One region of the Bradyrhizobium sp. BR 10261 genome, then DNA from elsewhere that is predicted to be linked to it. Evidence: predicted binding sites of a transcription regulator. Region 1 holds the regulator's gene; the other holds the start of a gene.

Region 1 (19,042 bases):
CTGATCCGCGACGACGACACCGCGCTGGCGATCCTCCACCAGCTCCGCGCCATTGGCGTGCGCATTGCGCTCGACGATTTCGGCACCGGCTACTCCTCGCTGAGCTATTTGCACCGCTTCCCGTTCGACAAGATCAAGATCGATCGTTGCTTCGTCAACGACGTCGCCGGTCCCGACGGCTCCGCCAGCATCGTGCAGGCGGTGGTCAATCTCGCCAGCGCCCGCCGCATGGCAACCACGGCCGAAGGTGTCGAGACCGAGGAACAGCAGCGGCTGCTGCGCACGCTCGGCTGTACCGAGATGCAGGGCTATCTGTTCAGCGCCGCAAAGCCGGCCGACAAGGTCGTGGAATTGTTCGCGCTCCATCGCAGCCGGCTCGCCCAGCGCGACGACCGCGAGGGGCGCCGCCTCGAGGCTGGCTAGGGCGGAGTTCGGCTGCCGGCGCAGCGGCATTCCCAGAAGCTCTCCTCAAGACATACAACGCAGGTCTGCTCGAGACGCTCCCTCAGGACATTTCGCGCGCGGTGAAGACGAACGGTCAGATTGTTCACGGTCACGCCCAGATCGGCGGCAACCAGCTCCCGCGGTTCACCGGCAAGATCTATCCTCCTGATGACTTCGGCGTGCTCGGGCTTCAGCAGGGTCAGATGGGTATGAAGACACTCGCAGACCACGGTATTCGCCGCGGCATCCTGGTCGGCTGCAAGACGGTCGTTGAGCTCGTGCGGAAACGGCATCTCCCGCGTCCTGCTCTTCGATCTCTGACGGTGAAAGTCGGCGATGGTCGTTGCCAGGACCCTGCTCAACCAACCTCGAACCGAGTCCGCATCACGAATGTCGCCCGACCGCTCCAGTGCGCGCAACATGAACGCCTGGAGCACTTCCTCCGCTTCCGCCCTCCCGCCAAATCGTCGCTGTAGATAGCTGCGAAGGCGATCGTAACTGCTAACGAGAGCAGTCCGAACAACGCTCTCCTGCGCTTCCAAGGAGCCGGCTCTCCGCGCCGGTCGGCTCTCGTTCGGCGATTTCATGACCACAGTCCTTGCATGACGTTCGGTAGATCGCTTGGATTGAGCGCGAACGCGTCAAATCGGACACGCTCTGTTCGCAAATGCGGCAGCCGCCCGAGCACAGGTCGCGAGGGGCTCGCCGCTACAGCGGCGCACACGGGATTGCCCCTGAGCCGACGATCGCGATGCGGGCATTCTTCTGCTCAACGCGCAGCGCGCGCGGGCGCCGACCAGGGCCGATCATGTCGCTCGCTGCGCGAGGCCTTGGCGCGCGTCGCCGTCATCCGCCTGGGCATCGCGCCCATTGCCGATGTGTCGACCCGCGCTCCAATCTGGAGCGAGTCAGCCTGGTCGTCGGGAGCTATTTCAGGTGATGGGAGGCCGATAGTGGCGACGGAACGTGCCTTCGTCGCCGATCACGTCAGGCTGGGCTTCGCAACGCGAGCGCGGCACGACGAACTCCCCAATCTCGGGCGCATGAGGCGACACGGCGGTGAAGCAGAGGACCGAGCCGCAGCAGGTCGTATGCCGGTCGCAAGGTCGATCCTGGTCGTCATCACAATCCCCAGCCATCGCAACGTCATGCGAATGAACCGACGATCCGACCGCGTCGTCATGCGCGTACGAATCCGCAGGCTGATCGACCTGGTACTCATCCTGCATCACTGAGTCGAGGGGGATCGAAATCGCAAGAGACGGCGTCATCGATGCGAACAGGTAAGCGATGGCGACAAGCCATCCCCACCATCTTCGCCTTGGCTTTCGCAAGCCAATCATTTCCGCACCTGCTATCACGACCGAGGAACATATAGCCCCGGTTGCAGTGACGGCCAATAGAAAACAGCACGCACAAATTAGACAATGCGAGAGCTGCGATAGACGAATTGCACGGTGCGGGAATTTGGGGTCCGGCGCGGCCTATCGGCCGCCGGATACCGTGCGAAAACGAACGTCCTGATTTTTTCGTCGGCTCCCGTAATATAGAGCACCCATCTGCGTCGCACGCCCCCGGTCAGTGATGCTTCATCCAGCCGACACTTTTGATGTCGTTGAACGAGTCGGTCCGATGACACAGAAAGCATTGATCGACCGATGCATGCTCCTGTCCGGCGATCACCCGATCCATCATGACGAAGTGACCCATGTAGTGGCTCGGCGGCGCCTGATGACATTGGGCGCAGTCCTTCGACGTTGGCGAAGGATGCAGGAAACCGACGATTGTCCAAAACGCGAGACCATGGCAATTCGAGCATTGCCGTCCAAACAGCTCCCGGTGCGGTTGCCGGTTGCTGTGGCAGTTGGCGCAATCGAGCTCTGCCTTTTCCCGCCTCTCGGACTTTGGCAGTCCGAGAAACTCCTTCAAGTCCTCCGCCAAGCGATCGGCCGTCCTGTCAAACAAGTTCCCGCCTGCGAGAGGCATCGCAACTTGCAGCAGTGAAGCGTGGTCCATCCTGATCGGCCGCGGCCCGCCAATGTGCTCACGATGGCAGCCGGAACACTGACCGCCCGCCGCAGCATGAAACGCCGTCGACTGCTTGCCGAGATCGCCCGCAGAAGGCGCATGACAGGCGATGCAGGCCGCAGCATCAACGCCCTTGGTCGGCGTGTGGCAGCTCTCGCATCTGTCGGACAGAAATGCGTGCTTCCCCGAGAGCGGCCCGGGCATCACGAAGCTTGTCCAGCCCGGGACGACTTCGGAGCTGCCCCGATACAGAGCAATCGACGTAACGGCCGCGCTTGCGAGGGCCAGCGTCGCGACCACGACGTAGAGCGCGCCCCTGATCGTCACGCCAGCCACCGCAGCCCGTAATAGACCTCGGCTGCCACATGCACCGCGAGCAGCGCATACATCACGATCGCGGTCACGACGTGCAGCCCGATCCACGGCATGAAGATCTTCTTGACCGTTTCGCTCGATCCGATCGCTGCTTCGAAGTCGGAAATACTATCGACGAGTTGCAGCAACGGCACGTTTCGGAGTGCCGGCGCAGGCATGGCGGCCTCCTCATGCGCCATCCGATCGGGCGACGACAGAGCCGCAGCAGTGTGCTCATAGGCCGACCTCAAGGTCGCCAGATCCGACTGCTGCCGGCGAAGCTCCGTTGCCGTTTGCGGCAGGTAGTAGCGCCCGACAAATCCGGTGACGACGACGATCAGCATGCTGGTCACCAGGGCGATCCCAAGCGGGCTCTGGAATTTGTGTCCGGTATGCAGAAGCGCGAAGAACGCCGCGACGATTCCGGCATAGGCGTGAAATGCCAGGAGCGTTGGCATCGACACGCATCGCGTGACCAGCGTCTTCAGACCCAGGCTGTATTTCGTCATCGGATAGACAAGAAGGAGAACCATCAGCACGGCCGCACCGGCCCCGAGGACAAAGCCCGCGAGGCTTCCAGCGAACCTGCCGTCAGAGTGAAGCAGGAAAGCCGGCACCAACAGCAACAGGGCCGCCAGAACGATATCCGCGATCAGACGCTCTCTGCGGTTCATCTTGTCAGGCCTCGACGACCAGATCTCCGACCGATTTCGCCTGGCAGGCCAGGATGAGGCCGTTCGCCTTGTCATCGGCGGTCAAGGCGTCCTGGACCTCCATCGTGACGTTACCTTGCAGCAGGTGCGTCTTGCAGACACCACAGACCCCGGCCCTGCACGAATAATCAATCGACACGCCGGCGCTCTCGGCCACTTCAAGGACACTCTTGTCGGGGGGCAGCGCCGCCACCTTGTCCGATCTCGCAAAACGAATGGTGGCCGTCGCGGGCCCGATCGCCGCGGCCAATTGATGACGCGCCTCACCTTCCGGCGGCGGCGCTTCGACGACGGCCTTGCCGGGGGGCGGAACGGCTCCGCGGGCGGGCCCAAAAGCCTCCGTCTTGATCTGCTCGCGTGGCAGGCCGAGTCCGATCAGCGTCTTCCTGAGCGCGTCCATCATTCCGGGTGGACCACACAGGTGAACACGCCGTTTGACCAGTTCGGGCACGGCCTGCGTCAGGAAATCAGCTGTGATCTGCCCTTCGTTTCCCATCCACGACGTGCCCGCGGCCCGCAGCATGGTGGCCGCAACGTGCAAATTGTTCATCCTGCGCTGGAGATGTTCCAGCTCGTCCCGGAAGATGAACTGCTCGGTCGTCTGCGCGCCATAGACGAGATAGATCTGGCCCGGCCACGCGATGTCAGAGAGGTACCGGATCGCCGCCATCAGCGGCGTGATGCCGACGCCGCCTCCGATCAGGACAACGCTGTCGGCTTCCGTGCCCGTGAACGTAAAGGCGCCGAAAGGGCCTGCGACCTCAAGGAGGTCACCCTCCTTCACGTGGTCATGCATGTAGTCGGAAAGAAGCCCGCCATCTTCGCGCTTGATCGTGGTCTCGACGTAGGCAGTCTGGGCAGCGGACGACGCGATCGTATAGGAGCGCCTGATGGTCTTTCCGTCGATCTCGATGGCGTAGGTCAGGAACTGCCCGGGCAGGAACGCAAATGGGATCGCGCCGCCGCCCGGCGCTTGCAGACGGAAGGTCTTGACGTTCGGCGTCTCCTGATAGATCGCACAGATCCTCAGCTTGCCTTTCCAGGAGCGGTTCGCTTCGACCCGCGGAGGATCGCGATCCCTTCCCTGAGAAGGTGTCGGTTCAGCCCTGCCCGGCTGACTAACTGATGTCGCGGCCGCGGGAGGTGCTGCGGCAGGAGCCGGAGCGACTGCTGCGCGAGTCAGCCGGTCCACCAGTGCGTTCGCCCGGCGCATGCGCGCGACATAGATGGCCAGCATCGCGAGCGAGAACAGCACCAGCAGCGCCATGGTCGACACGTGAAACCAGGAGACTCCCGGAGCCCCGTCATCGGCAACCGTGACGCTTCGGTGAGGCAGGAGATTCATCTGCGACTTGAACCAGGCCTGCGCAATCTGCTGCGGTGGCTGGCCCTCCTGAAGTGATCGCAGCACGATCACGCCACTCTGGACCGCGTTCAGGGCCCCGCGAAGCCGCCGCGACGCCTGATCGGCGGCAACGAGATCGCCTCCGGCGATGGCATGCCGCAGGTCCGTTCCGGCTCCCGCCAGGCGATCGGCCTCCGCGCCGATCCGCTCGCGCGCCTGAGCCCCCAGATTATTGCGTTGCTCGGCGGACAGCGCCGGCATGTCCATCAACGCCGGATAAAACTCCTTGCGCGGCCGCCCCATCATGTCGTCCATTCCGCCCATCATCCCGGAGGCGGCCCTGCCGGTCGGAACGCGAACAGCATCGCGACCGCTCAAGCCTGCTGAACCGTCCGGCGGCGCGCCATCGCCGGCGCCGCCGGACGGTGCTGGATGATGCGCCGCGTGATCGCTCTCTGCCTGGGCCAGCTCCTTGCGCTGAAAGAACTGCCCTGCCAGGTCCGAGGCGAGCACGGCATTCCCGACGAGCTGGCTCGTCAGGACGACGAGCGCAGCCACGCCGGATCGACATCGAAGCGGCCCACCGAACATGATCCTGCCCTCGCCGCGGTGTTCAGAATGACGCGAGCAGGGGCAGCAGGATCGTGTCTGCGGTCTGTTTCTGGCTTTGGTTCAACGACGCATAGAGACGCGTGAAGGCGAGACGCGCCGATTTGATTGCGTCCAGACGCTCGGACAAGTGCCGCTCGTAGTGCTCCAGACGGTCGGCGCTACCAAGCCCCTCGTCCGTTGCAAGCATCTTGCGCGCTTCCAGCAAATGCCGCCGGCTCGCACGCAAGGCATCTGCAACGTTATTCCAGTCGGCAGCCTGCCCGTCGCTGATCTGCAGCTCCGCCTTCAGAAATGCGATCCGCCCTTCGAGCCGCTCGGTCACGTCAGCCGGGCCACTGATCGCACTGCCGCTGCCGGACGAACTCATCTGGCCGCGCATCATATTTTCCATCATCGGCATCATCGGCATCGTGCTGGATTTGTCCTCGCAGCCAGCGCCCTGACAGTCCCGCATCTGGCCCTGTGGCGGCATCTTCATCTTGTCGTCGTTCATCCGGCCGCCACCCATGTTCTGCGGCTGGCCTGCCGGTTGGCCCATATTGGTGTTGCTGCCGGATAGCGACGGGTCGGGAGTCTTTGACATCTTGTCGTCATCCATCATCGCGATCCGGTTCAGATCAGCTGCGGCGATTGCGGACGACGGCCCAATCGGCCCCAGCACGAAGACAGCCAAGGCGGCGGCGCTCACGACAAGATTTCTCGGACGATTCATGGTCGTTCTCCAGGTTCGATTCGGCTGGTTATCTGCTCGCCGACGTCGGCGATGAGACAGCGATGTGCGGGTCAGGCCATATAGACGCGAAGTGCCCGCGACTCTTACGCGTTGGTGCGTGCAGACTTTCAGCGGTTATCATTCGCCCGCCTCCCGGCCGGACGAAGGGCTTCTGTCGACATCCTTCGACCACGTCCGGTAATAGGCGACGATCGTCATGACCCAGAGCCCCGCAGCGCCGACCACGAGCTGCGCCCATATTCCCTCCGCCCCGCTCTCGATCACGAAATGCGCGACGAACGACAGGAAGAGGCCAACGCAGAACGCGGACAGCGATTGCTGGCCGCATCGGATCAGCGGTTGGAGGAAGGGCGACTTCAGGCCGGGCCAATCGCTTGGAACGAGCGAGACGACGATGAGCACGAGGCTCGCCAGATGGATCACGCGATACGGGCCAAGATTGGTCTTGTCGTTCGGAATGAAGATGGCGGTGAGCCCCTCCGGAACGTAATCCCGCAGCGAGGGGATACGTTCGGCCAGCGTCATCGCAAACGCAAAGAGCAGGAAGCCGCAGCTAGCGACGAGCAGCGTGCGGGACGACAATAGCCACCGGCTTGCCGCGGCGCCTCCCAATGCGAGCCAGGCGCCGAATACGAAGAGCAGCTGCCAGGCGAACGGATTGAAATACCAGACTCCCGCCGGATAGGACGGCCAATTCCAGCCGTAATGGCGGGCGGCCAGATAGAGGCCCAGCGAACCGATCATCACCGCGTTGCGCCATCGCAGCATGAGCCAGAGCACGGCCGGAAACGCTGCCATCAAAACGATATAGAGCGGCAGGACGTCGAGATTGAGCGGCTTGAACTTGAGGATCAGCCCCTCGGACAGCGTTTCGACGGGAAAGGTCATCAACGGCGCGACGTTGAACTGATCCATCAGGTGAAGGTCATCGAAGCTGTGCGCGAGATAGTGCACGGCGGTGAGATAGACGAAGAACAGCAGCAGGTGGGCGACATAGAGCTGCCATACCCGCCGCAGCAGCCGGGTTGCTCCGATAACGAAGCCACGCTCCATCATCATCGACCCGAACACGAACGTCGCCGTGTAGCCGGAGATCAGCACGAACAGATCGGCGCCATCGCTGAAGCCGTAATTCCGTGTCGTAAACCAGACGAGCGCCGAATCCGGAACGTGTCCCAGGAAGATCAGCCAGTTTGCCAGGCCGCGAAACAGATCCAGCCGAACGTCGCGTCGGGGCCTGGCCAGCACGGATCTGATCGTGATCGTCTCCCAGAGCCGACGATGCAAGAGAAACGCAACTCGCAAGGGCCGACCGGGCACCTGGATCGTATCGTCAATCAACAGTGTATTCCCATTTCTGCGCGATGCGCTGCGGATCGCTATCGCTTCGCGATGCTTCCGCCACTCATTCGCGCCGGCACGCTAGGTCGCGTCGTTGATGCTCCTTTGACAGACATCAAACTCGAACGACGCGCCGGCCAAATCTTTTTGTCGCGCAGGCATGTAATGAATTGAATCGTCTGTCGTCCTCGAGTCATTTCGATCGACGGCGTCATCCCCCGGCGAAGTCTCTCGACAGCGCCGCAGGTAGTCGACGGCATGACAAGAAGCCATCGAATTCACGCAATCGATGCAAAATTTTTTCTGTAAGAAGATCGATGCTTTGCGTCGCCCGCTGCAATTCGACGATCCACGCGTCGGCGCTCGCAAGCGTGCACGTCGACGATTGATCTTGCTCAACTTCGACGTTCTCACTCCGGGTTTGGTTGCCTCTCAGTCAAGCCATCGGGACTTGATGACACCAACTCGACAAGATCAAACAGGAGAAACCAGAATGAGCCACCGCAAGCTGATCGCTGCTGCAGCGATCATGTCGTTCGTCGCGCTGCCCGCCATGGCGCAGACGAGCACCACCGATGAGAAGAACGGCCACCACTACACGGGCGGGCCGAAGACCGAGGTCCTGCACCACATGGGCAAGAAGGACAGCGATGGCGGACCGACCACCGGGTCTGGCGGCAGCCACCATTACGGCGGCGGACCAAAGACCGAGGTCCCGCATCACATGGGCCCGAAGAAGGAGCAATGACGATCGGACGGTGATCCCGCCGCGCGCAAGACGCGGATCACATCTCCCAGGCAACGCAACGGGGAAACAGTGTGTCCTCGTTGTCGCTACGGCGGAAGCCCGACGCAGCGACACTGGTCAAGCCTGCGGCCGAGACGTTGAGTTGCCCGGACTTGACGACAGCGCCCAAGACGAATTCGCCCGGGAGCGGTTCATCCGCACCCGGGCGCTGTATCCGTCGGCTTCTCGCTCTAGTTCGGCACCGTCGTCTTCGGCGCCGGTTTCGCGGCAGCCGCATTCACCGTGACGCCGTGCAGGAAGTCATAGGCCGCGTGCAGCGCCTTGTCGTCCTTCTCTTCCGGCGGGACATAGGACTGGGAGCCCGTCTGCTCGGTGCCGTCGGCGGCCTGCAGATGGCCGCGCATCTGCGATTCGGCGATCGTGTCGACGCGACCCTTCAGCTCGGCCGGGACGTCCTGGAGGATCTCGATATCGGGGGCGATGCCCTGAGCCTGGATCGAGCGGCCAGACGGCGTGTAGTAGCGCGCCGTGGTCAATGCCAGCGCGCCATTGCCGGTGCCGAGCGGAATGATGGTCTGCACCGAGCCCTTGCCGAACGAGCGCGTGCCGATGATCGTAGCACGCTTGTGATCATGCAGCGCGCCCGCCACGATTTCCGACGCCGAAGCCGAGCCGCCATTGACCAGAATAACAAGCGGCTTGCCCTTGGTGAGGTCGCCGCCATGCGCAGTGAAGCGCTGGGTTTCTTCCGGATTGCGTCCGCGGGTCGAGACGACCTCGCCGCGCTGCAGGAACGCGCTCGATACCGACACGGCCTGGTCGAGCAGGCCGCCCGGGTTGTTGCGCAGATCCATCACATAGCCAATGAGCTTGTCTTGCGGGACGTCCTTGGAGATCGAGGCGATCGCCTTCTTCAGGCCGTCGGTGGTCTGCTCGTTGAACGAGGTGACACGGATGTAGCCGATGTCCCCGTTCTCCACGTGGAAGCGGACCGGGCGGACATGGATGATCTCGCGCGTGATCGCGACATCGAGCGGAGCATCGGCGCCCTTGCGCACGATGGTCAGCTTGGTCTTGGTGTCGACCGGCCCCTTCATCTTGTTGACGGCCTGCTCGAGCGTCATGCCCTGCACGTTTTCGCCGTCGATCTTGCTGATGAGGTCGCCGGACATGATGCCGGCCTTGGACGCCGGCGTGTCGTCGATCGGGGAAACGACCTTGACCAGGCCCTCTTCCATCGTGACCTCGATGCCGAGGCCGCCGAACTCGCCGGAGGTCGTCTCCTGCATCTCGGTCCAGGCCTTGTCGTTCATGTAGCGGGAATGCGGATCGAGTGAGGTCACCATGCCCGTGATGGCGCCTTCGATCAGCTTGGCATTGTCGGGTTTCTCGACGTAGCTCGCCTTCACCCGCTCGAAAACTTCCCCGAACAGGTTGAGCTGGGAATATGCATCATCCGCGCCTGCCGCCGCCCGAGCCGCCCATGGTCCGCCCTGCGGACCTGATACGAGGAGGGTCAGGCACGCTCCGGTGAGCGCGCCCAGGGGGAAGAGCAGGGTTTTCCGCATGGAATGGGTGGCCTTTTCGCTGAGCGGTTCTATTGAGGCTGGGCAGCCGCCATGCAAGTGGCGATCCAGCCCGGTTCTCACAATATCATTCTGGTTTCTTCAAGGCCGGCCTGCCACGCCGGCGGGTACGCGGTAAAAATCCCTTCGCCTAAGCCTAAACATTTGGCAACGTTCGCAAGATCGGCCCCGTTTCCAGCGGGAATCAGTCGACCGGACGGCGCCTCGCAGCTATGCCATTTTAGGATGGTCTTGGAGCGCCGGACGGGATAGGCGATGGCACAATTGCTTCAAATTCTCGGGAGGATAACAATGAACGAAGCACTCCGGCCGGAACGGAACGTCGAACTCGGCGCCAGCAACGAGCCGTTCCAGAACCTGCACGAATTCATCCGGAAGGCGCGTTCCAATCTCAACCAGAACGCCTGGGACTACATCGTCGGCGCGGCCGAGACAGAGACCACGATGCGCCGCAACCGCATGGCGCTGGACGAGATCGCGTTCCGCCCCCGCGTGCTGCGCGACGTGCGCAAGGTCAGCGGCTCGGTCGAGCAGTTCGGCCGCAAGATGCGACTGCCTGTGGTGCTCGCCCCCGTCGGCGCGCTGGAGATCTTCGATCCCCTTGGCGCAGCCAGTGTCGCGCGCGCCGCCGGTGCTTTCGGCGCATCGCACATGCTCAGCTCCGTGTCCGAGCCGGGTCTGGAAAAGACCGCGGAGGCCGCGCCCGATGCGCTGCGCCTGTACCAGCTCTACGTCCGTGGCGATGACGCGTTCGTCGCGGACGTCGTCAGCCGGGCGCAGAAGGCCAATTATGCCGCCTTCTGCCTGACCGTCGACACCGCCCATTACAGCCGTCGCGAACGCGACATCGCCAAGCGCTATGTTCGCGAGAGCCGTCTGCGCGCCACCGGCGGCGACTACCAGAAGGGGCTGGAGTGGCGGACCGTGAAGATGATCAAGGACAAATTCAAGATCCCCCTGATCCTCAAGGGCATCGCCACCGCCGAGGATGCCCTGATCGCGCTCGATCACGGCGTCGAATGGATCTACGTCTCCAACCATGGCGGCCGCCAGCTCGATCACGGCCGCGGCGCCATGCATGTGCTGCCCGAGATCGTCGACGCCGTGAAAGGCCGCGCCAAGATCATGGTCGATGGCGGCTTCTGCCGCGGCACCGACATCGTCAAGGCGATCGCGGCGGGCGCCGACCTCGTCGGCATCGGCCGGCTGCAATGCTGGGCGCTGGCCGCAGCCGGCGAGACCGGCGTAACGCGGATGCTGGAACTGCTGGAGGACGAGGTGCTGCGCTGCCTCGGCCTGCTCGGTGCCACCTCCTTCGCCGAGGTCGACAAGTCCTGCCTGCACCCGGCCACCGCAACCAATGTACCGAGCGTGTTCAGCGCGTTCCCGCTATTCGACCACGAGCCCTACCGATACTGACCCGAAAGGATGCAATGACCTCGCTCTCTCCCGGCAGCGCAGATGCGCTTCTGTTCGATCTCGGGCGCGTCGTGCTCGACATCGATTTCTCCAAGGCGATCGCCTGCTGGGCGGGACATGCCGGCTGCGAGCCCGAAGCCATCGTCGCCCGCTATGTGCGCGACGAGGCCTACCGCCTGCACGAGGTCGGTAAGATCAGCGATGAAGACTATTTTGCCTCGCTGCGCTCCTCGCTCGGAATCTCCATTTCGGATGTCCAGTTCCTCGAGGGGTGGAACGCGATTTTCGCGGGCGAGATGCCTGGCATCGGCGAGCTGCTGCCGCGCGCGGCAAGGCAGATGCCGGTCTACGCCTTCTCCAACACCAACCGCCCGCATGTGGACTATTTTTCCAGGGAATATGCCGACCTGCTCGGCCATTTCCGCGAGTTGTACCTGTCCTCCAGCATCGGCCTGCGCAAACCGGATGCGGAAGCGTTCGACCACGTCGTGGCCGCGATGGGCGTACCGGCGAGCCGGATCGTGTTCTTCGATGACCTCGCCGAGAACATCGAAGGCGCGCGCGCCCGCGGCCTCACCGCGGTCCATGTGACCTCACACCACGACGTCGGCGTCGCGCTGAAGGCGCTGGGAATCTGATCGGGCGGCAATTTCCGGAACAATTTCGCCCGAAGACGAGGAACCAAAGCTCTTTGTGCATTTTTGTACGGAGTTCCGGGAACGGAATGCCCCCTTCCGGACTCTTGAGTCCGCTGGGACTTCCATGGACGGACATATCGCGTGTTGGGCAAAACATACCTCACCAAGCAGGCCTCGCTGCTGGTCAAATTCGCCAAGACCACTTCGGACGCCGAGCTTTCTGCCAAGCTGATGAGCAAAGCGGCCGATCTGAAATCTCAGGCAGATCCGATGCCCGACCGGGATCAGGGCCCCAAGGCGCCCGACGTCGCTGAAGTGGAAAACGCGGCAAGGGGAAATCCCATAACGCGGGCGTGACGCTGCCCACAGTTCTGCCCCCGTCGGACCGGTCTGCCGGATCATGCTGGACATGAGCCCTAGTGCCCGAAGCGTAAGCTTCGCAGCAGTATAGCCCTTTTTGCGTCGGCCCTCCCGCTCGGCTAGAACCTTGCCCGACCGAGTCCTTGATCTCGTTGCGGGAGTTCGCCGTGGCACTGATGCCGGTTTCCGATGCGCTTGCCGCCGTGCTCGCCGGTGCGGAGCCTTTGGCTGAGGAAATGATCGCTCTGGATCAGGCCTTCCATCGCGTGCTCGCGCGGGACGTCTCGGCGCGGCGGACGCAGCCGCCCGAGGCGATGTCAGCGATGGATGGTTATGCCGTTCGCGCGGCTGATGCTGCGAAGGTTGATGCGCAGCTCACGGTGGTCGGCGAGGTTGCAGCCGGCCGCCCATTTGCGGGAACGGTCGGTGCCGGCGAAGCCGTCCGGATCTTCACCGGCGGCGTCGTTCCCGCCGGCGCCGATGCGGTCGTGATCCAGGAGGACACCATCGCGGACGGCAAGCGCATCACGATCAAGGAAGCCGCCGTCGCCGGGCGGCACATTCGCCCCGCCGGGATCGACTTCCGCGAGGGCGACGTGCTCCTGCGCAAGGGCGCACGGCTCACCGATCGGGACCTTGCGCTCGCCGCGGGCATGAACCATCCGCAGCTGAGCGTTCATCGCCGTCCTAAGGTCGCGATTCTCGCAACCGGCGACGAGCTGGTGATGCCGGGCTCGACACCCGGCCCCGGCCAGATCGTCTATTCCAATGGCTACGCCCTGCACGCCCTCGCCCGCAGCGAGGGTGCCGACACCATCGATCTCGGCGTCGCCGCCGACACGCTTGCCGCCACGACCTCGGGCATCCGCCGCGCCCGCGAATCCGGCGCCGACATCCTGATCACGACCGGCGGAGCGTCTGTCGGTGACCACGATCTGGTGCAGCAGGCGCTTCGGCACGAAGGTATCTCGATGGCGTTCTGGAAGATCGCGATGCGGCCGGGCAAGCCGATGATGAACGGGCAGCTCGGGCCGATGCGCGTCATCGGCCTGCCCGGCAATCCCGTGTCATCCTACGTCTGCGGCTTCCTGTTTCTGGTGCCGCTGATTCGCGCGCTGTCGGGCCGCTCAATGATTCATCATCGCCGCGAACGCGCCGTGCTCGGTCGCGACCTCGGGGCCAATGACCAGCGCGAGGATTATCTGCGTGCGCGTCTGGAGACGCGGGACGACGGCACGCTCGTCGCTCTTCCCGTCAACCACCAGGATTCCTCACTGTTGGCGAATCTCGCTGCGGCACAGGCACTTCTCGTGCGCGCGCCGTTCGCAGCGAAGGCCGCTTCCGGCACGCCTTGCGAGGTCTTGCGACTGCCGGAGTGAGCGCGCCGACGCAACTGTTCCGCGAACTTTGTCGCGTTCACGGTAAATTAAGCAGTTGCGGAACATGTATCGAACATATAGGGTCCGTTCATGATTTGTTTCGAGCATGTAGCGGCTTACTGCTGAATTCAGCGTCTCGGAATCGAGCGACATCGTCAGGGGGATTTTGGTCGAGATGTTAACGCGCAAACAATACGAGCTCCTGCGGTTCATCAGCGAGCGATTGAAGGAAAGCGGCGTGCCGCCCTCCTTCGACGAGATGAAGGATGCGCTCGACCTGCGCTCCAAGTCGGGCATCCATCGCCTGATCACCGCGCTTGAGGAGCGCGGCTTCATCCGCCGCCTGCCCAACCGGGCCCGCGCCATCGAAGTGATCAAGCTGCCTGAACTCCAGGCGGCTGCCGGCAGCCGTCGCGGCTTCACGCCGAGCGTCATCGAGGGCAATCTCGGCAAGGTGCGCACGATGTCGAGCCCGCCCGTCGATGAGGGCGAACGCCCTGTCGCAGTTCCCGTGATGGGCCGGATCGCGGCCGGTACGCCGATCGAGGCCTTGCAGACGCGCAGCCACACCATCAGCGTCCCGCCCGACATGCTCGGCGCGGGCGAGCACTACGCGCTCGAAGTCCGCGGTGATTCCATGGTCGATGCCGGCATTCTCGACGGCGACATGGCGCTGATCCAGCGCAACGAGAGCTGCGACACCGGCGATATCGTGGTGGCCCTGATCGACGACGAGGAAGCCACGCTCAAGCGTTTCCGCCGCCGCGGCGCCTCGATCGCGCTCGAGCCGGCAAACGCCGCCTACGAGGTCCGGATTCTGCCGCCCAACCGGGTCAAGATCCAGGGCAAGCTGATCGGGCTGTACCGCAAATACTGAACGCGGCGCACGCCGCCACCTGGCAAGCGCGCCCTCAAGGTTGAAGCGGACGATTGTCCGCTCCGGCTGGATAGTTTTTCTGGTTTTCTCCAGATTATCCGGCCACCTCTCCCGCGCTACATCCCCGGCACGCCATGACGAAGCACGCATCGCTTCGCAGGCCTTGCGAGACCGAGGAGACCGCCATGCGTAAGATCATTCTGAGTACCGTCGCGATGGCGCTGATCGCAATATCAGCGTCGCAAACCTTCGCTGCGCAGCCGCAGCATCACGTTCGCAGGTCGCCACAGGCGACGAACGAACAATTCCGCAATGCCCGCAACGCCGTCGGGCAACAGGCGCAGCCGGCCTGGCCTTATTCGGGTTGGTCGGCACCGGCTGGGCGCTAACGAAGAAGCTCTCGGAATGCACGGAAGCAGCCTTTGTTCCTCGGACATCTGAAAAAGAAATTGTGATGGCAGCCTGCAGACTCAAGCCGCAGATTTGCCCCCAACATGGCATATGATCGCAGGCTTCCACTCTGATAGAGGCCTGCGCCTCAGAAGAGGCGCGGGTGCTCTATCGCTGATGAGGAGCACCCGATGTGTGACTATAGCTTGCATGCCGTCGCGACGCGTCCCGCAGAAGTCGGCGAGACGATCGTCACGACAACCTTCCGCGGCACCTCGACGCGCGGCTTCGCCTCCGAAGCCGACATGTCGGTCGCGGTCTGCCTGCTGCCGGGAACGGAGCTCGCCTTCGCCGACAACGTCCGCTACGACAACAGGTGGATCTGGACGCGCACTATCAATTCGCGCGTCGGCAAGTTCGGCAAGGTCGATCCGCACATTCCCGATCGTCATCACGACGCGATCGAATTCCCCGATGGCAAATACGTGCTGGTGACCCAGCTCGTCGAAGGCCAGCGCGCAACCGTGCTGCAACTGCCGGTGACCCAGCCGCTCGGTGAGCGCGAGCACAAGCCGCAAGTTGCCGCCGACAGACAGCCGACACCTCCGGTCCTGCCGATCGGTTGAACCGGCCTAATTTGGGCATGATCTCCGCGCAAACGCGTTTTCGCGTTTGTCGCGCCGGAGGACCGCTACAGACTTTTCCGGATCATGCCTCAATCCTCGGCCTGAAGATCGGCCTCGGACGGTGTTGCGTCCTTGGCGCGCGGAGCTGCGGACCGCGGCATGAGGGTCCCTTCGAAATCTCCATCGCCGGCCGCCGCCGGCGACCAGGGGCGGTTTGCGCCTCTCGCCCTCGCCGCCGCAATGGCAAAGCCATCGCCGCGACGTGTCAGCGCTAGCGCGCCCTGGCTCGCCAGACGCGGCCGATCGATCACCATCCCGGTGCAATCCGGCGGCGCAGGCTTTGCCGTCACCACCAGGGCCGCGCGACTGCAATCATCAGCCAGCGCGTCGATGCGGAGCGCCAGCGCGACCATGTGGCCGTCGGCAAGCGGCGTCACGCAGCCGGCATCGTCGCACGACACGCCGTCGCCGAGCGAGCTGCTCGCCGCATCGCGTGGATCAGCGTCCGCTGCAAGCCACTCCTTCAGCAGGAAATTGTCCTTCTTCGCCCTGATCAGGTGCAGCTGACCGTCCCTGGCGCGCACCGCGACGTTCTGACCGTCACCGGCAATCAGAATATCGGGTTGCCGGACGGAAAGACTCCAGACGGTCGCCGCCATCAGCACGAATGCTCCCGACCAGCGCAGCGGCGTGCGCAAAAGACCCAGCAGGATCAGGCCCAAGCTCGCAGCGATCAGCGGCGCCGTGCCGAAGGCCGCGACATGACCGACCGCACCCGGTAGTGCCGCCACCCAGCGCGTGACGAAAATCATCCAGTCGATGCCGATCCCCATCAGCCACCAGAACACGCCGTCCAGCCCGAAGGGAGCGGCGAGCAATCCGAGCAGCCCGGCCGGCATCACCAACGCCGAGACCACCGGCATCGCGCCAAGATTGGCGAGCACGCCATAAGGCGTGACACGGTGGAAATGGAAGGCGGCGTAAGGCGTGGTCGCAAGTCCCGCGATCATGGAGGCCATGAACAGCATCGCGATCTCGCGGCCTCCCCACAGCGCGATGCGCGCGGTCGCCGAATGATCGGGCGAGGCCAACAGGCTCGGCATGCCGATCTGCACCATGGCAACGAGCCCGAGCGTTGCCGCGAACGACATTTGAAAGCTTGGATGCACCAGCGCTTCCGGCGCGACCGCGAGCACGATCAGCGCCGCCACGGCCAAGGTGCGAAACGTGATCGCGCGGCGATCCACGATGACAGCGATCAGCACCACCGCGGTCATGAAGAACGATCTCTGCGTCGCGACTTCGGCGCCCGAGAGCAGCAGATAGAACGCTGACGCAACCAACGCGGCGGCGGCCGACCATTTCTTGATGGGAAGGCCCGCTGCCAGTCCCGGGATGAGCGCCAGCAGCGCGCGGACCGCGAAAAAGACGACCCCCGCGACGACGGCCATGTGATAGCCCGAAATCGAGAGGACGTGACCGAGCCCCGAGATGAACATGGCGTCGTTGACGGGCGTCGTAATCGCATCGCGGCGGCCGGTGAGCAGCGCGGTCGCGATGGCGCGGTTATCGCCGTCGAGCGTGGCGCGGATGCGCGCGTCGATCGCATCGCGCAGGCCCTGCATGATCGCGGCATAGCGTAGCTGCAATCCGCCCGACACGGCCGGCGTCACAGTCGTGATCGCCCCCATCGCAAAACCGGAGGCGCCGATGCCCTGGAAGAACATGTCGCGCGAGAAATCGTAGCTGCCCGGACGCAATGGCGACAGCGGCGGCATCAGCCGCGCCTTCAGCTGCACGAAGCTGCCGACATCGGGCGCGGTTCCCTTGCGCACGGAGAGGCGGACGCGCTCGAGCTTCACGTCGCTGCGCTGCGCCTCCATTGCCGTGACGCGCAGCACGAAACGGTCGGTGCGTTCGCGGATGTCGCGCGTCTCGACGAAGCCCGACAGCGACACGGAATACAGCGGCTTTGCGAGCACGGTATGCGCGATGCGTGCCGTCTTCCACGTCGCCGCGGCAAAGCCGGCCGCGACCGCCGCGATCATGATTGCGGGCGCAAACAGGCGGCTTCGCCGCAACAGGACGGCGCCAGCCATGAGCGCGGTCGCCGTCGCAATCGTGACCCAAAGCAGCGGCTCGTGGTCGGCGGCAAAATAAAGCGCGATGCCGCAGCCGAAGGCGACGGGCATCCAGGGAAATAGCCGGCCCGCACCAGCCTCGGCCTTGGCCCATTCGCGCAGCTGCCCGACGACCGCGGGCCAGACGCCCGACCCCGCCGGCACGAACCCGCCGGCCGACGCGGCCCGGCCCGTCGGCCAAGTCCCTGCGATCGGCGTCCCGGCAATGCCTTGCGACAGACGCTGCGGCCGGCCCGGCTCCGCCATTCCCTTGGCAACCCCTGCGATATCAGACGGGCGCAGAGGCTACCGGAACGTGCAGGCCGCCGAATAGCGGTACGGATCGAGAACGAAAGGGCCGCGCCCCTACTTTTCCTCTTCCATCGTCACGGCGACGTCCGCCTTGGCCGACAGCCGGACCTTGTTGCCCTCGACACCGGCGACGAGGCCCTTGTCGATGAAATGGTGGTGACCCCGGTGGCTGCCCTCACCGCTGTCCTTCTTGGTCAGCTTGATGCGGTTGCCCTCGACCTTGTCGACCGTGCCGACATGGACGCCGTCGGCGCCGATGACTTCCATATGCTCTGCGATGTTTTGCATGGCGGGATCCTCTGATGGATCCGCCTCAACGCGGCGACAGCACGTTCGTTTCCATCGCTGGAATGACGATGCCGTGCGTCAGATCAACGGCGCCTTCGCCGAGGCGTGGTGATTGACGATCTTCCAGTCGCCGTCCTCGCGGATGATGACCCAGCTCATCTTGACGACGAGATCAGAGCGTTCGCCGGCGAAGTTGAACGTGATGGTTGCGCCCATGTTGATCAGGTCAGAACCGGCCTGCGCCGCCTGCACGTCGGAAAATGCCGCGCTCGGCTCGCGCCAGCGCGGCAGGCCGTTGAAATAATCGGTGACGCCATCCCTGCCCCGATAGAGCTTTGGGTTGGAGCCGAAGAAAAAGGTGTTCTTCGAATAGAGCGATGAGAGCGCGACCGCATCGAGCGTTGCGAAGCCGGCGCACCATTTCGCGATGGTGGCGGAAACGATGGCATCGGCCTCACCGCTCATTCGTTTGTCAGCCCTTGGCCACTTCCTTCGCGAACGTATCGCGCAGGCCGATGGTGCGTGAAAACACCGGCTTGCCGGGCGTGGAGTCCTTGTCGCGCACGAAATAGCCCTGGCGCTCGAACTGCATCGGCTCGCTCGAATTGCTCGCGGCAACCGAGGCCTCGACCAGGGCATCGCTGAGGATCTCCAGCGAGTTCGGATTGAGATCGGCCGCGAAATTCGAGGCGTCCGGGCTCGGATTGGCGAACAGCTGGTTGTAGATGC
Region 2 (3,906 bases), on a different contig from region 1:
CGGTGTCGCGGAACGTCGTGAAATCGTGCTTGCCGAGCAGGCGTTGGGCGGCCGCATGCATCGCGTCAGAGTCGAGCCGGCGCGGCACGCGCCAAGCGTGGCCGGCGTCGAGCGCGAGATTGGCGCGGGTGTTGATGACGCGGTAGCGATAATGGCGCTTGATCGCCGAGAAGCGCGCCTCGAAATTATCGGGCACGATCTCGGCTTCGAGCACCGCGATCGGATGCGGGCGCAGATGCGCGTTCAGGCCATCACGAAACCGCCCGGGCGGAAACTGCTTCTCGACATCGACATGCGCGACCTGGCCGCGCGCATGCACGCCGGCATCGGTGCGGCCGGCGCCGTGCACGCGCAGATCGGCGCCGGTCATCGCCTTGACAGCTGCTTCCAGCGCGCCCTGCACCGACGGCAGCGTGTCCTGGATCTGCCAGCCGAAGAACGGCGCGCCGTCATATTCGATGGTGAGCTTGTAGCGCGGCATCTTGTCCAGTTTCGCTGTGATCGCCCGCCTAGAGCGGGCGATCCAGTAGAAGCCTCGGCGTACTGGATACCCCGCCTTCGCGGGGTATGACAGCGTTAGGTGAATTTGGCGCCTGCCTTCACTGGCACGCCGCGCAAAAAATCTGCCGCCTGCATCCGCCCTTTGCCTTCGCGCTGGAGCTCGAGGATGCGGATGGCGCCCTCGCCGCAGGCGATGGTGAGCTGATCGTCCAGCACCGCGCCCGGCGCGCCGGAACCTTTGGCAAGCTCACAGCGCAGGATTTTCACGCGCGCATTCTCGAGCTCCGCCCAGGCACCCGGAAACGGCGACAGGCCGTGGATGTGACGCAGCACCGCATGCGCGGGCTTGCTCCAGTCGATCCGCGCCTCGGCCTTGTCGATCTTGGCGGCATAGGTGACGCCGTCCTCGCGCTGCTTTTTCAGCTGGAGCCCGCCGCGGTCGAGCGCCGCCATGGCGCGCACCATCAGGTCGGCACCGAGGCGGGAGAGGCGATCATGCAGATCGGCCGCGGTCATGCTGTCGGTGATCGGAAGCCGCTCGGCCATGGCGACGTCGCCGGTATCGAGGCCGACATCCATCTTCATCACCATGACGCCGCTCTCGGCATCGCCGGCCATGATCGCGCGGTTGATCGGCGCGGCACCGCGCCAGCGCGGCAGCAGCGAAGCGTGCAGATTGTAGCAACCGAGCCGGGGCGTATCGAGGATCGCCTGCGGCAGGATCATGCCATAGGCGACGACGACGGCGGCATCGGCGTCGAAGGCGCGAAACTCTTCCAGCGCCTCCGGCGTCTTCAACGTCTTCGGCGTCAGCACGGGGACGCCGAGCTTTCGCGCGGCCTCTTCAACCGGCGTCGGCTGCATCTGCAGCCCGCGCCGCCCGCCCGGCTTCGGCGCGCGGGTATAGACGGCCACGATCTCGTGGCCGTGCGCGACGAGCTCGAGCAGCGTCGGCACGGAGAAATCGGGCGTGCCCATGAAGATCAGGCGGAGGGGCATGTGGGCTGCGTTCGGTGAGAGTTCTGGTTCTCCGTCATGCCCGGGCTCGTCCCGGGCATCCACGGACTTGGCGACAAAGCAAGCAAGGCGTGGATGGCCGGGTCAAGCCCGGCCATGACGAGAGCCGGGCCCTACTCCGCCGCGCGCTTGGCGGCTTTCTCGAACTTCTTGATGACGCGGTCGCGCTTGAGCTTCGACAGATAGTCGACGAACAGCACACCGTTGAGATGATCGATCTCATGCTGGATGCAGGTGGCGTAGAGGCCTTCGGCGTCCTCCTCGTGCAGCTTGCCGTCGAGATCGGTGAAGCGCACGCGCACCTTGGCCGGGCGTTCGACCTCCTCGTAATATTCGGGGATCGACAGGCAGCCTTCCTCGTAAGTGGACAGCTCCTCGGACGAGGCGATGATCTCCGGATTGATGAAGACGCGCGGCTCCGGCTTGGTCTCGCCCTCCGGGTTGGGCTTGGCGAGGTCCATGGTGATCAGCCGCAGCGGCTGCGCGATCTGGATCGCAGCGAGGCCAATGCCGGGCGCGTCGTACATCGTCTCGAACATGTCGTCGGCAAGCTTGCGGATCTCCGGCGTGACCTTCTCGATCGGCTTGGAGACCAGACGCAGCTGCTTGTCGGGCAATATGATGATTTCTCTGAGGGCCATGGCGGGCGATTTAAGCTGCGCACGAGAAGCGGTCAATGCGGCCGGGAACGCGTCAACCCTCCGCCAACCATAAAACTTCGCCTTTCGGTAACCATAAAAATGAGGGGGCGGTTAGGCCCATTGTTCTCTCTTCGTTCGCTCCGGCCCGCGAATCGGCTAGAAGGGCGACATGAACGAGATCATTTTCATGCTGGGCGACTGGCCGGTGCGCGGAATCGATGCGCTGATCGGCTTCGGCGCCCTCGTCCTCATCCTGCTGGTGGTGATTGCCGTCGTGATCGCGCGCTCGGGGCGGCGCGGCGCGGAACTCGCGATGGCGAGCGCGATCCGGGCCGACGAGCTGGAGGAGCGGCTCGCCCAGGTGCTGCACGCGCAGAGCGAGGCCTCCGGCCGGGTCGACGCCATGACCCAGGCCCTGGCCGGCCGCCAGGCCGAAATGGCGCGGGCAGTCAACGAGCGACTGGATTCGGTGACCCATCGGGTCGGCCAGTCCATGGAACACTCGACCCGCAACACCATGGAGAGCCTGCGCGCGCTGCACGAGCGGCTCGGCATCATCGACTCTGCCCACAAGAACCTCACCGACCTCACCACACAGGTAACGACCCTGCGCGACGTGCTCGCCAACAAGCAATCGCGCGGCGCCTTCGGCCAGGCGCGGATGGAGGCGATCGTCCAGGACGGTCTGCCGAAGGGGTCCTACGAATTCCAGTTCACGCTCTCGACCGGAAAACGGCCCGACTGCGTCGTGTTCCTGCCCGACCAGCGCCCGCTCTGCATCGATGCGAAATTCCCGCTGGAGGCGATGACCGCGCTGCACGATGCCCGCACCGACGAGGAGAAGCGCCTCGCCACGCAGCGGCTGCGCGGCGACGTGATGAAGCATGTCAGCGACATCGCCGAAAAATACCTCGTCACCGGCGAGACCCAGGAGATGGCGCTGATGTTCGTGCCGTCGGAATCGGTCTACGCCGAGATCCATGACGGTTTCGACGACGTGATCCAGAAGGCCTATCGCGCCCGCGTCGTGCTGGTGTCGCCCTCGCTTCTGATGCTCGCGATCCAGGTGATGCAGCAGATCATGAAGGACGCGCGCATGCGCGATGCCGCCGACCAGATCCAGACCGAGGTGATCAAGCTCGGCGACGATCTCGGCCGCCTGCGCGACCGTGTGCTGAAATTGCAGAAGCACTTTGCCGACGCCAACGAAGACGTCCGGCAGATCCTGATCTCCGCCGACAAGATCGAGAAGCGGGCGGGACGAATCGAGGAGCTCGATTTCAGCAAGACCGATGCGCCGGAGGGCCCACGACTGGTGGCGACGGGAGCGGGCGAGCTGTTTCCGAGGAAGCTGCAGGCGGGGGAATAGGATATGGGGCACACCGTCATACCCCGCGAAGGCGGGGTATCCAGTACGCCGCGGCAGCAGTGATTGAATCGAGACGTCGCGGAATACTGGATCGTCCGCCTTCGCGGACGATGACAGCGGAGCCGGAGGGCGGAGATGGGCGCACGCTCCTACTACGTCTACATTCTCGCCAGCAAGATCGGCGGCACGCTGTATATCGGCGTGACAAACGATCTGATCCGCCGTGTGGCTGAGCACAAGGCAAAACTCATCGAGAGCTTCACGGAAAAGTACGATGTAGCAAGGCTGGTCTATTTCGAACAGTTCGACGATCCCGAGAATGCGATCAAGCGGGAGAAACGGCTGAAGAAGTGGAACAGGGCGTGGAAGGTCCGATTG

Evidence for each region. The regulator LexA, encoded in region 1, represses DNA repair genes until DNA is damaged. The targets are predictions, from matches to a motif close to TGTTCNNNNTGTGTTCNG.
Region 2: a site for LexA is predicted at 2,281-2,298, ahead of HYH07_RS05045 (DNA recombination protein RmuC). Genes of this name have one in related genera too.

Annotation. Positions count from the first base shown of each region.
Region 1 is NZ_JACOFQ010000031.1:61,225-80,266, forward strand. It holds gene HYH07_RS29265 (EAL domain-containing protein) at 1-423, shown strand, start outside; gene HYH07_RS29270 (RNA polymerase sigma factor) at 420-1,031, opposite strand; gene HYH07_RS29275 (hypothetical protein) at 1,377-1,787, opposite strand; gene HYH07_RS29280 (cytochrome c3 family protein) at 2,023-2,799, opposite strand; gene HYH07_RS29285 (iron reductase) at 2,796-3,500, opposite strand; gene HYH07_RS29290 (2Fe-2S iron-sulfur cluster-binding protein) at 3,505-5,475, opposite strand; gene HYH07_RS29295 (Spy/CpxP family protein refolding chaperone) at 5,498-6,208, opposite strand; gene HYH07_RS29300 (OpgC domain-containing protein) at 6,347-7,570, opposite strand; gene HYH07_RS29305 (hypothetical protein) at 8,064-8,318, shown strand; gene HYH07_RS29310 (S41 family peptidase) at 8,549-9,886, opposite strand; gene HYH07_RS29315 (alpha-hydroxy acid oxidase) at 10,196-11,323, shown strand; gene HYH07_RS29320 (HAD-IA family hydrolase) at 11,338-11,961, shown strand; gene HYH07_RS29325 (hypothetical protein) at 12,103-12,318, shown strand; gene glp (gephyrin-like molybdotransferase Glp) at 12,489-13,700, shown strand; gene lexA (transcriptional repressor LexA) at 13,876-14,577, shown strand; gene HYH07_RS29340 (hypothetical protein) at 14,763-14,966, shown strand; gene HYH07_RS29345 (hypothetical protein) at 15,159-15,593, shown strand; gene HYH07_RS29350 (ComEC/Rec2 family competence protein) at 15,683-17,980, opposite strand; gene HYH07_RS29355 (DUF2171 domain-containing protein) at 18,080-18,313, opposite strand; gene HYH07_RS29360 (nuclear transport factor 2 family protein) at 18,392-18,778, opposite strand; gene HYH07_RS29365 (glutamine--tRNA ligase/YqeY domain fusion protein) at 18,786-19,042, opposite strand, start outside.
Region 2 is NZ_JACOFQ010000003.1:249,742-253,647, reverse strand. It holds gene truA (tRNA pseudouridine(38-40) synthase TruA) at 1-481, opposite strand, end outside; gene fmt (methionyl-tRNA formyltransferase) at 577-1,500, opposite strand; gene def (peptide deformylase) at 1,632-2,159, opposite strand; gene HYH07_RS05045 (DNA recombination protein RmuC) at 2,329-3,528, shown strand; gene HYH07_RS05040 (GIY-YIG nuclease family protein) at 3,664-3,906, shown strand, end outside.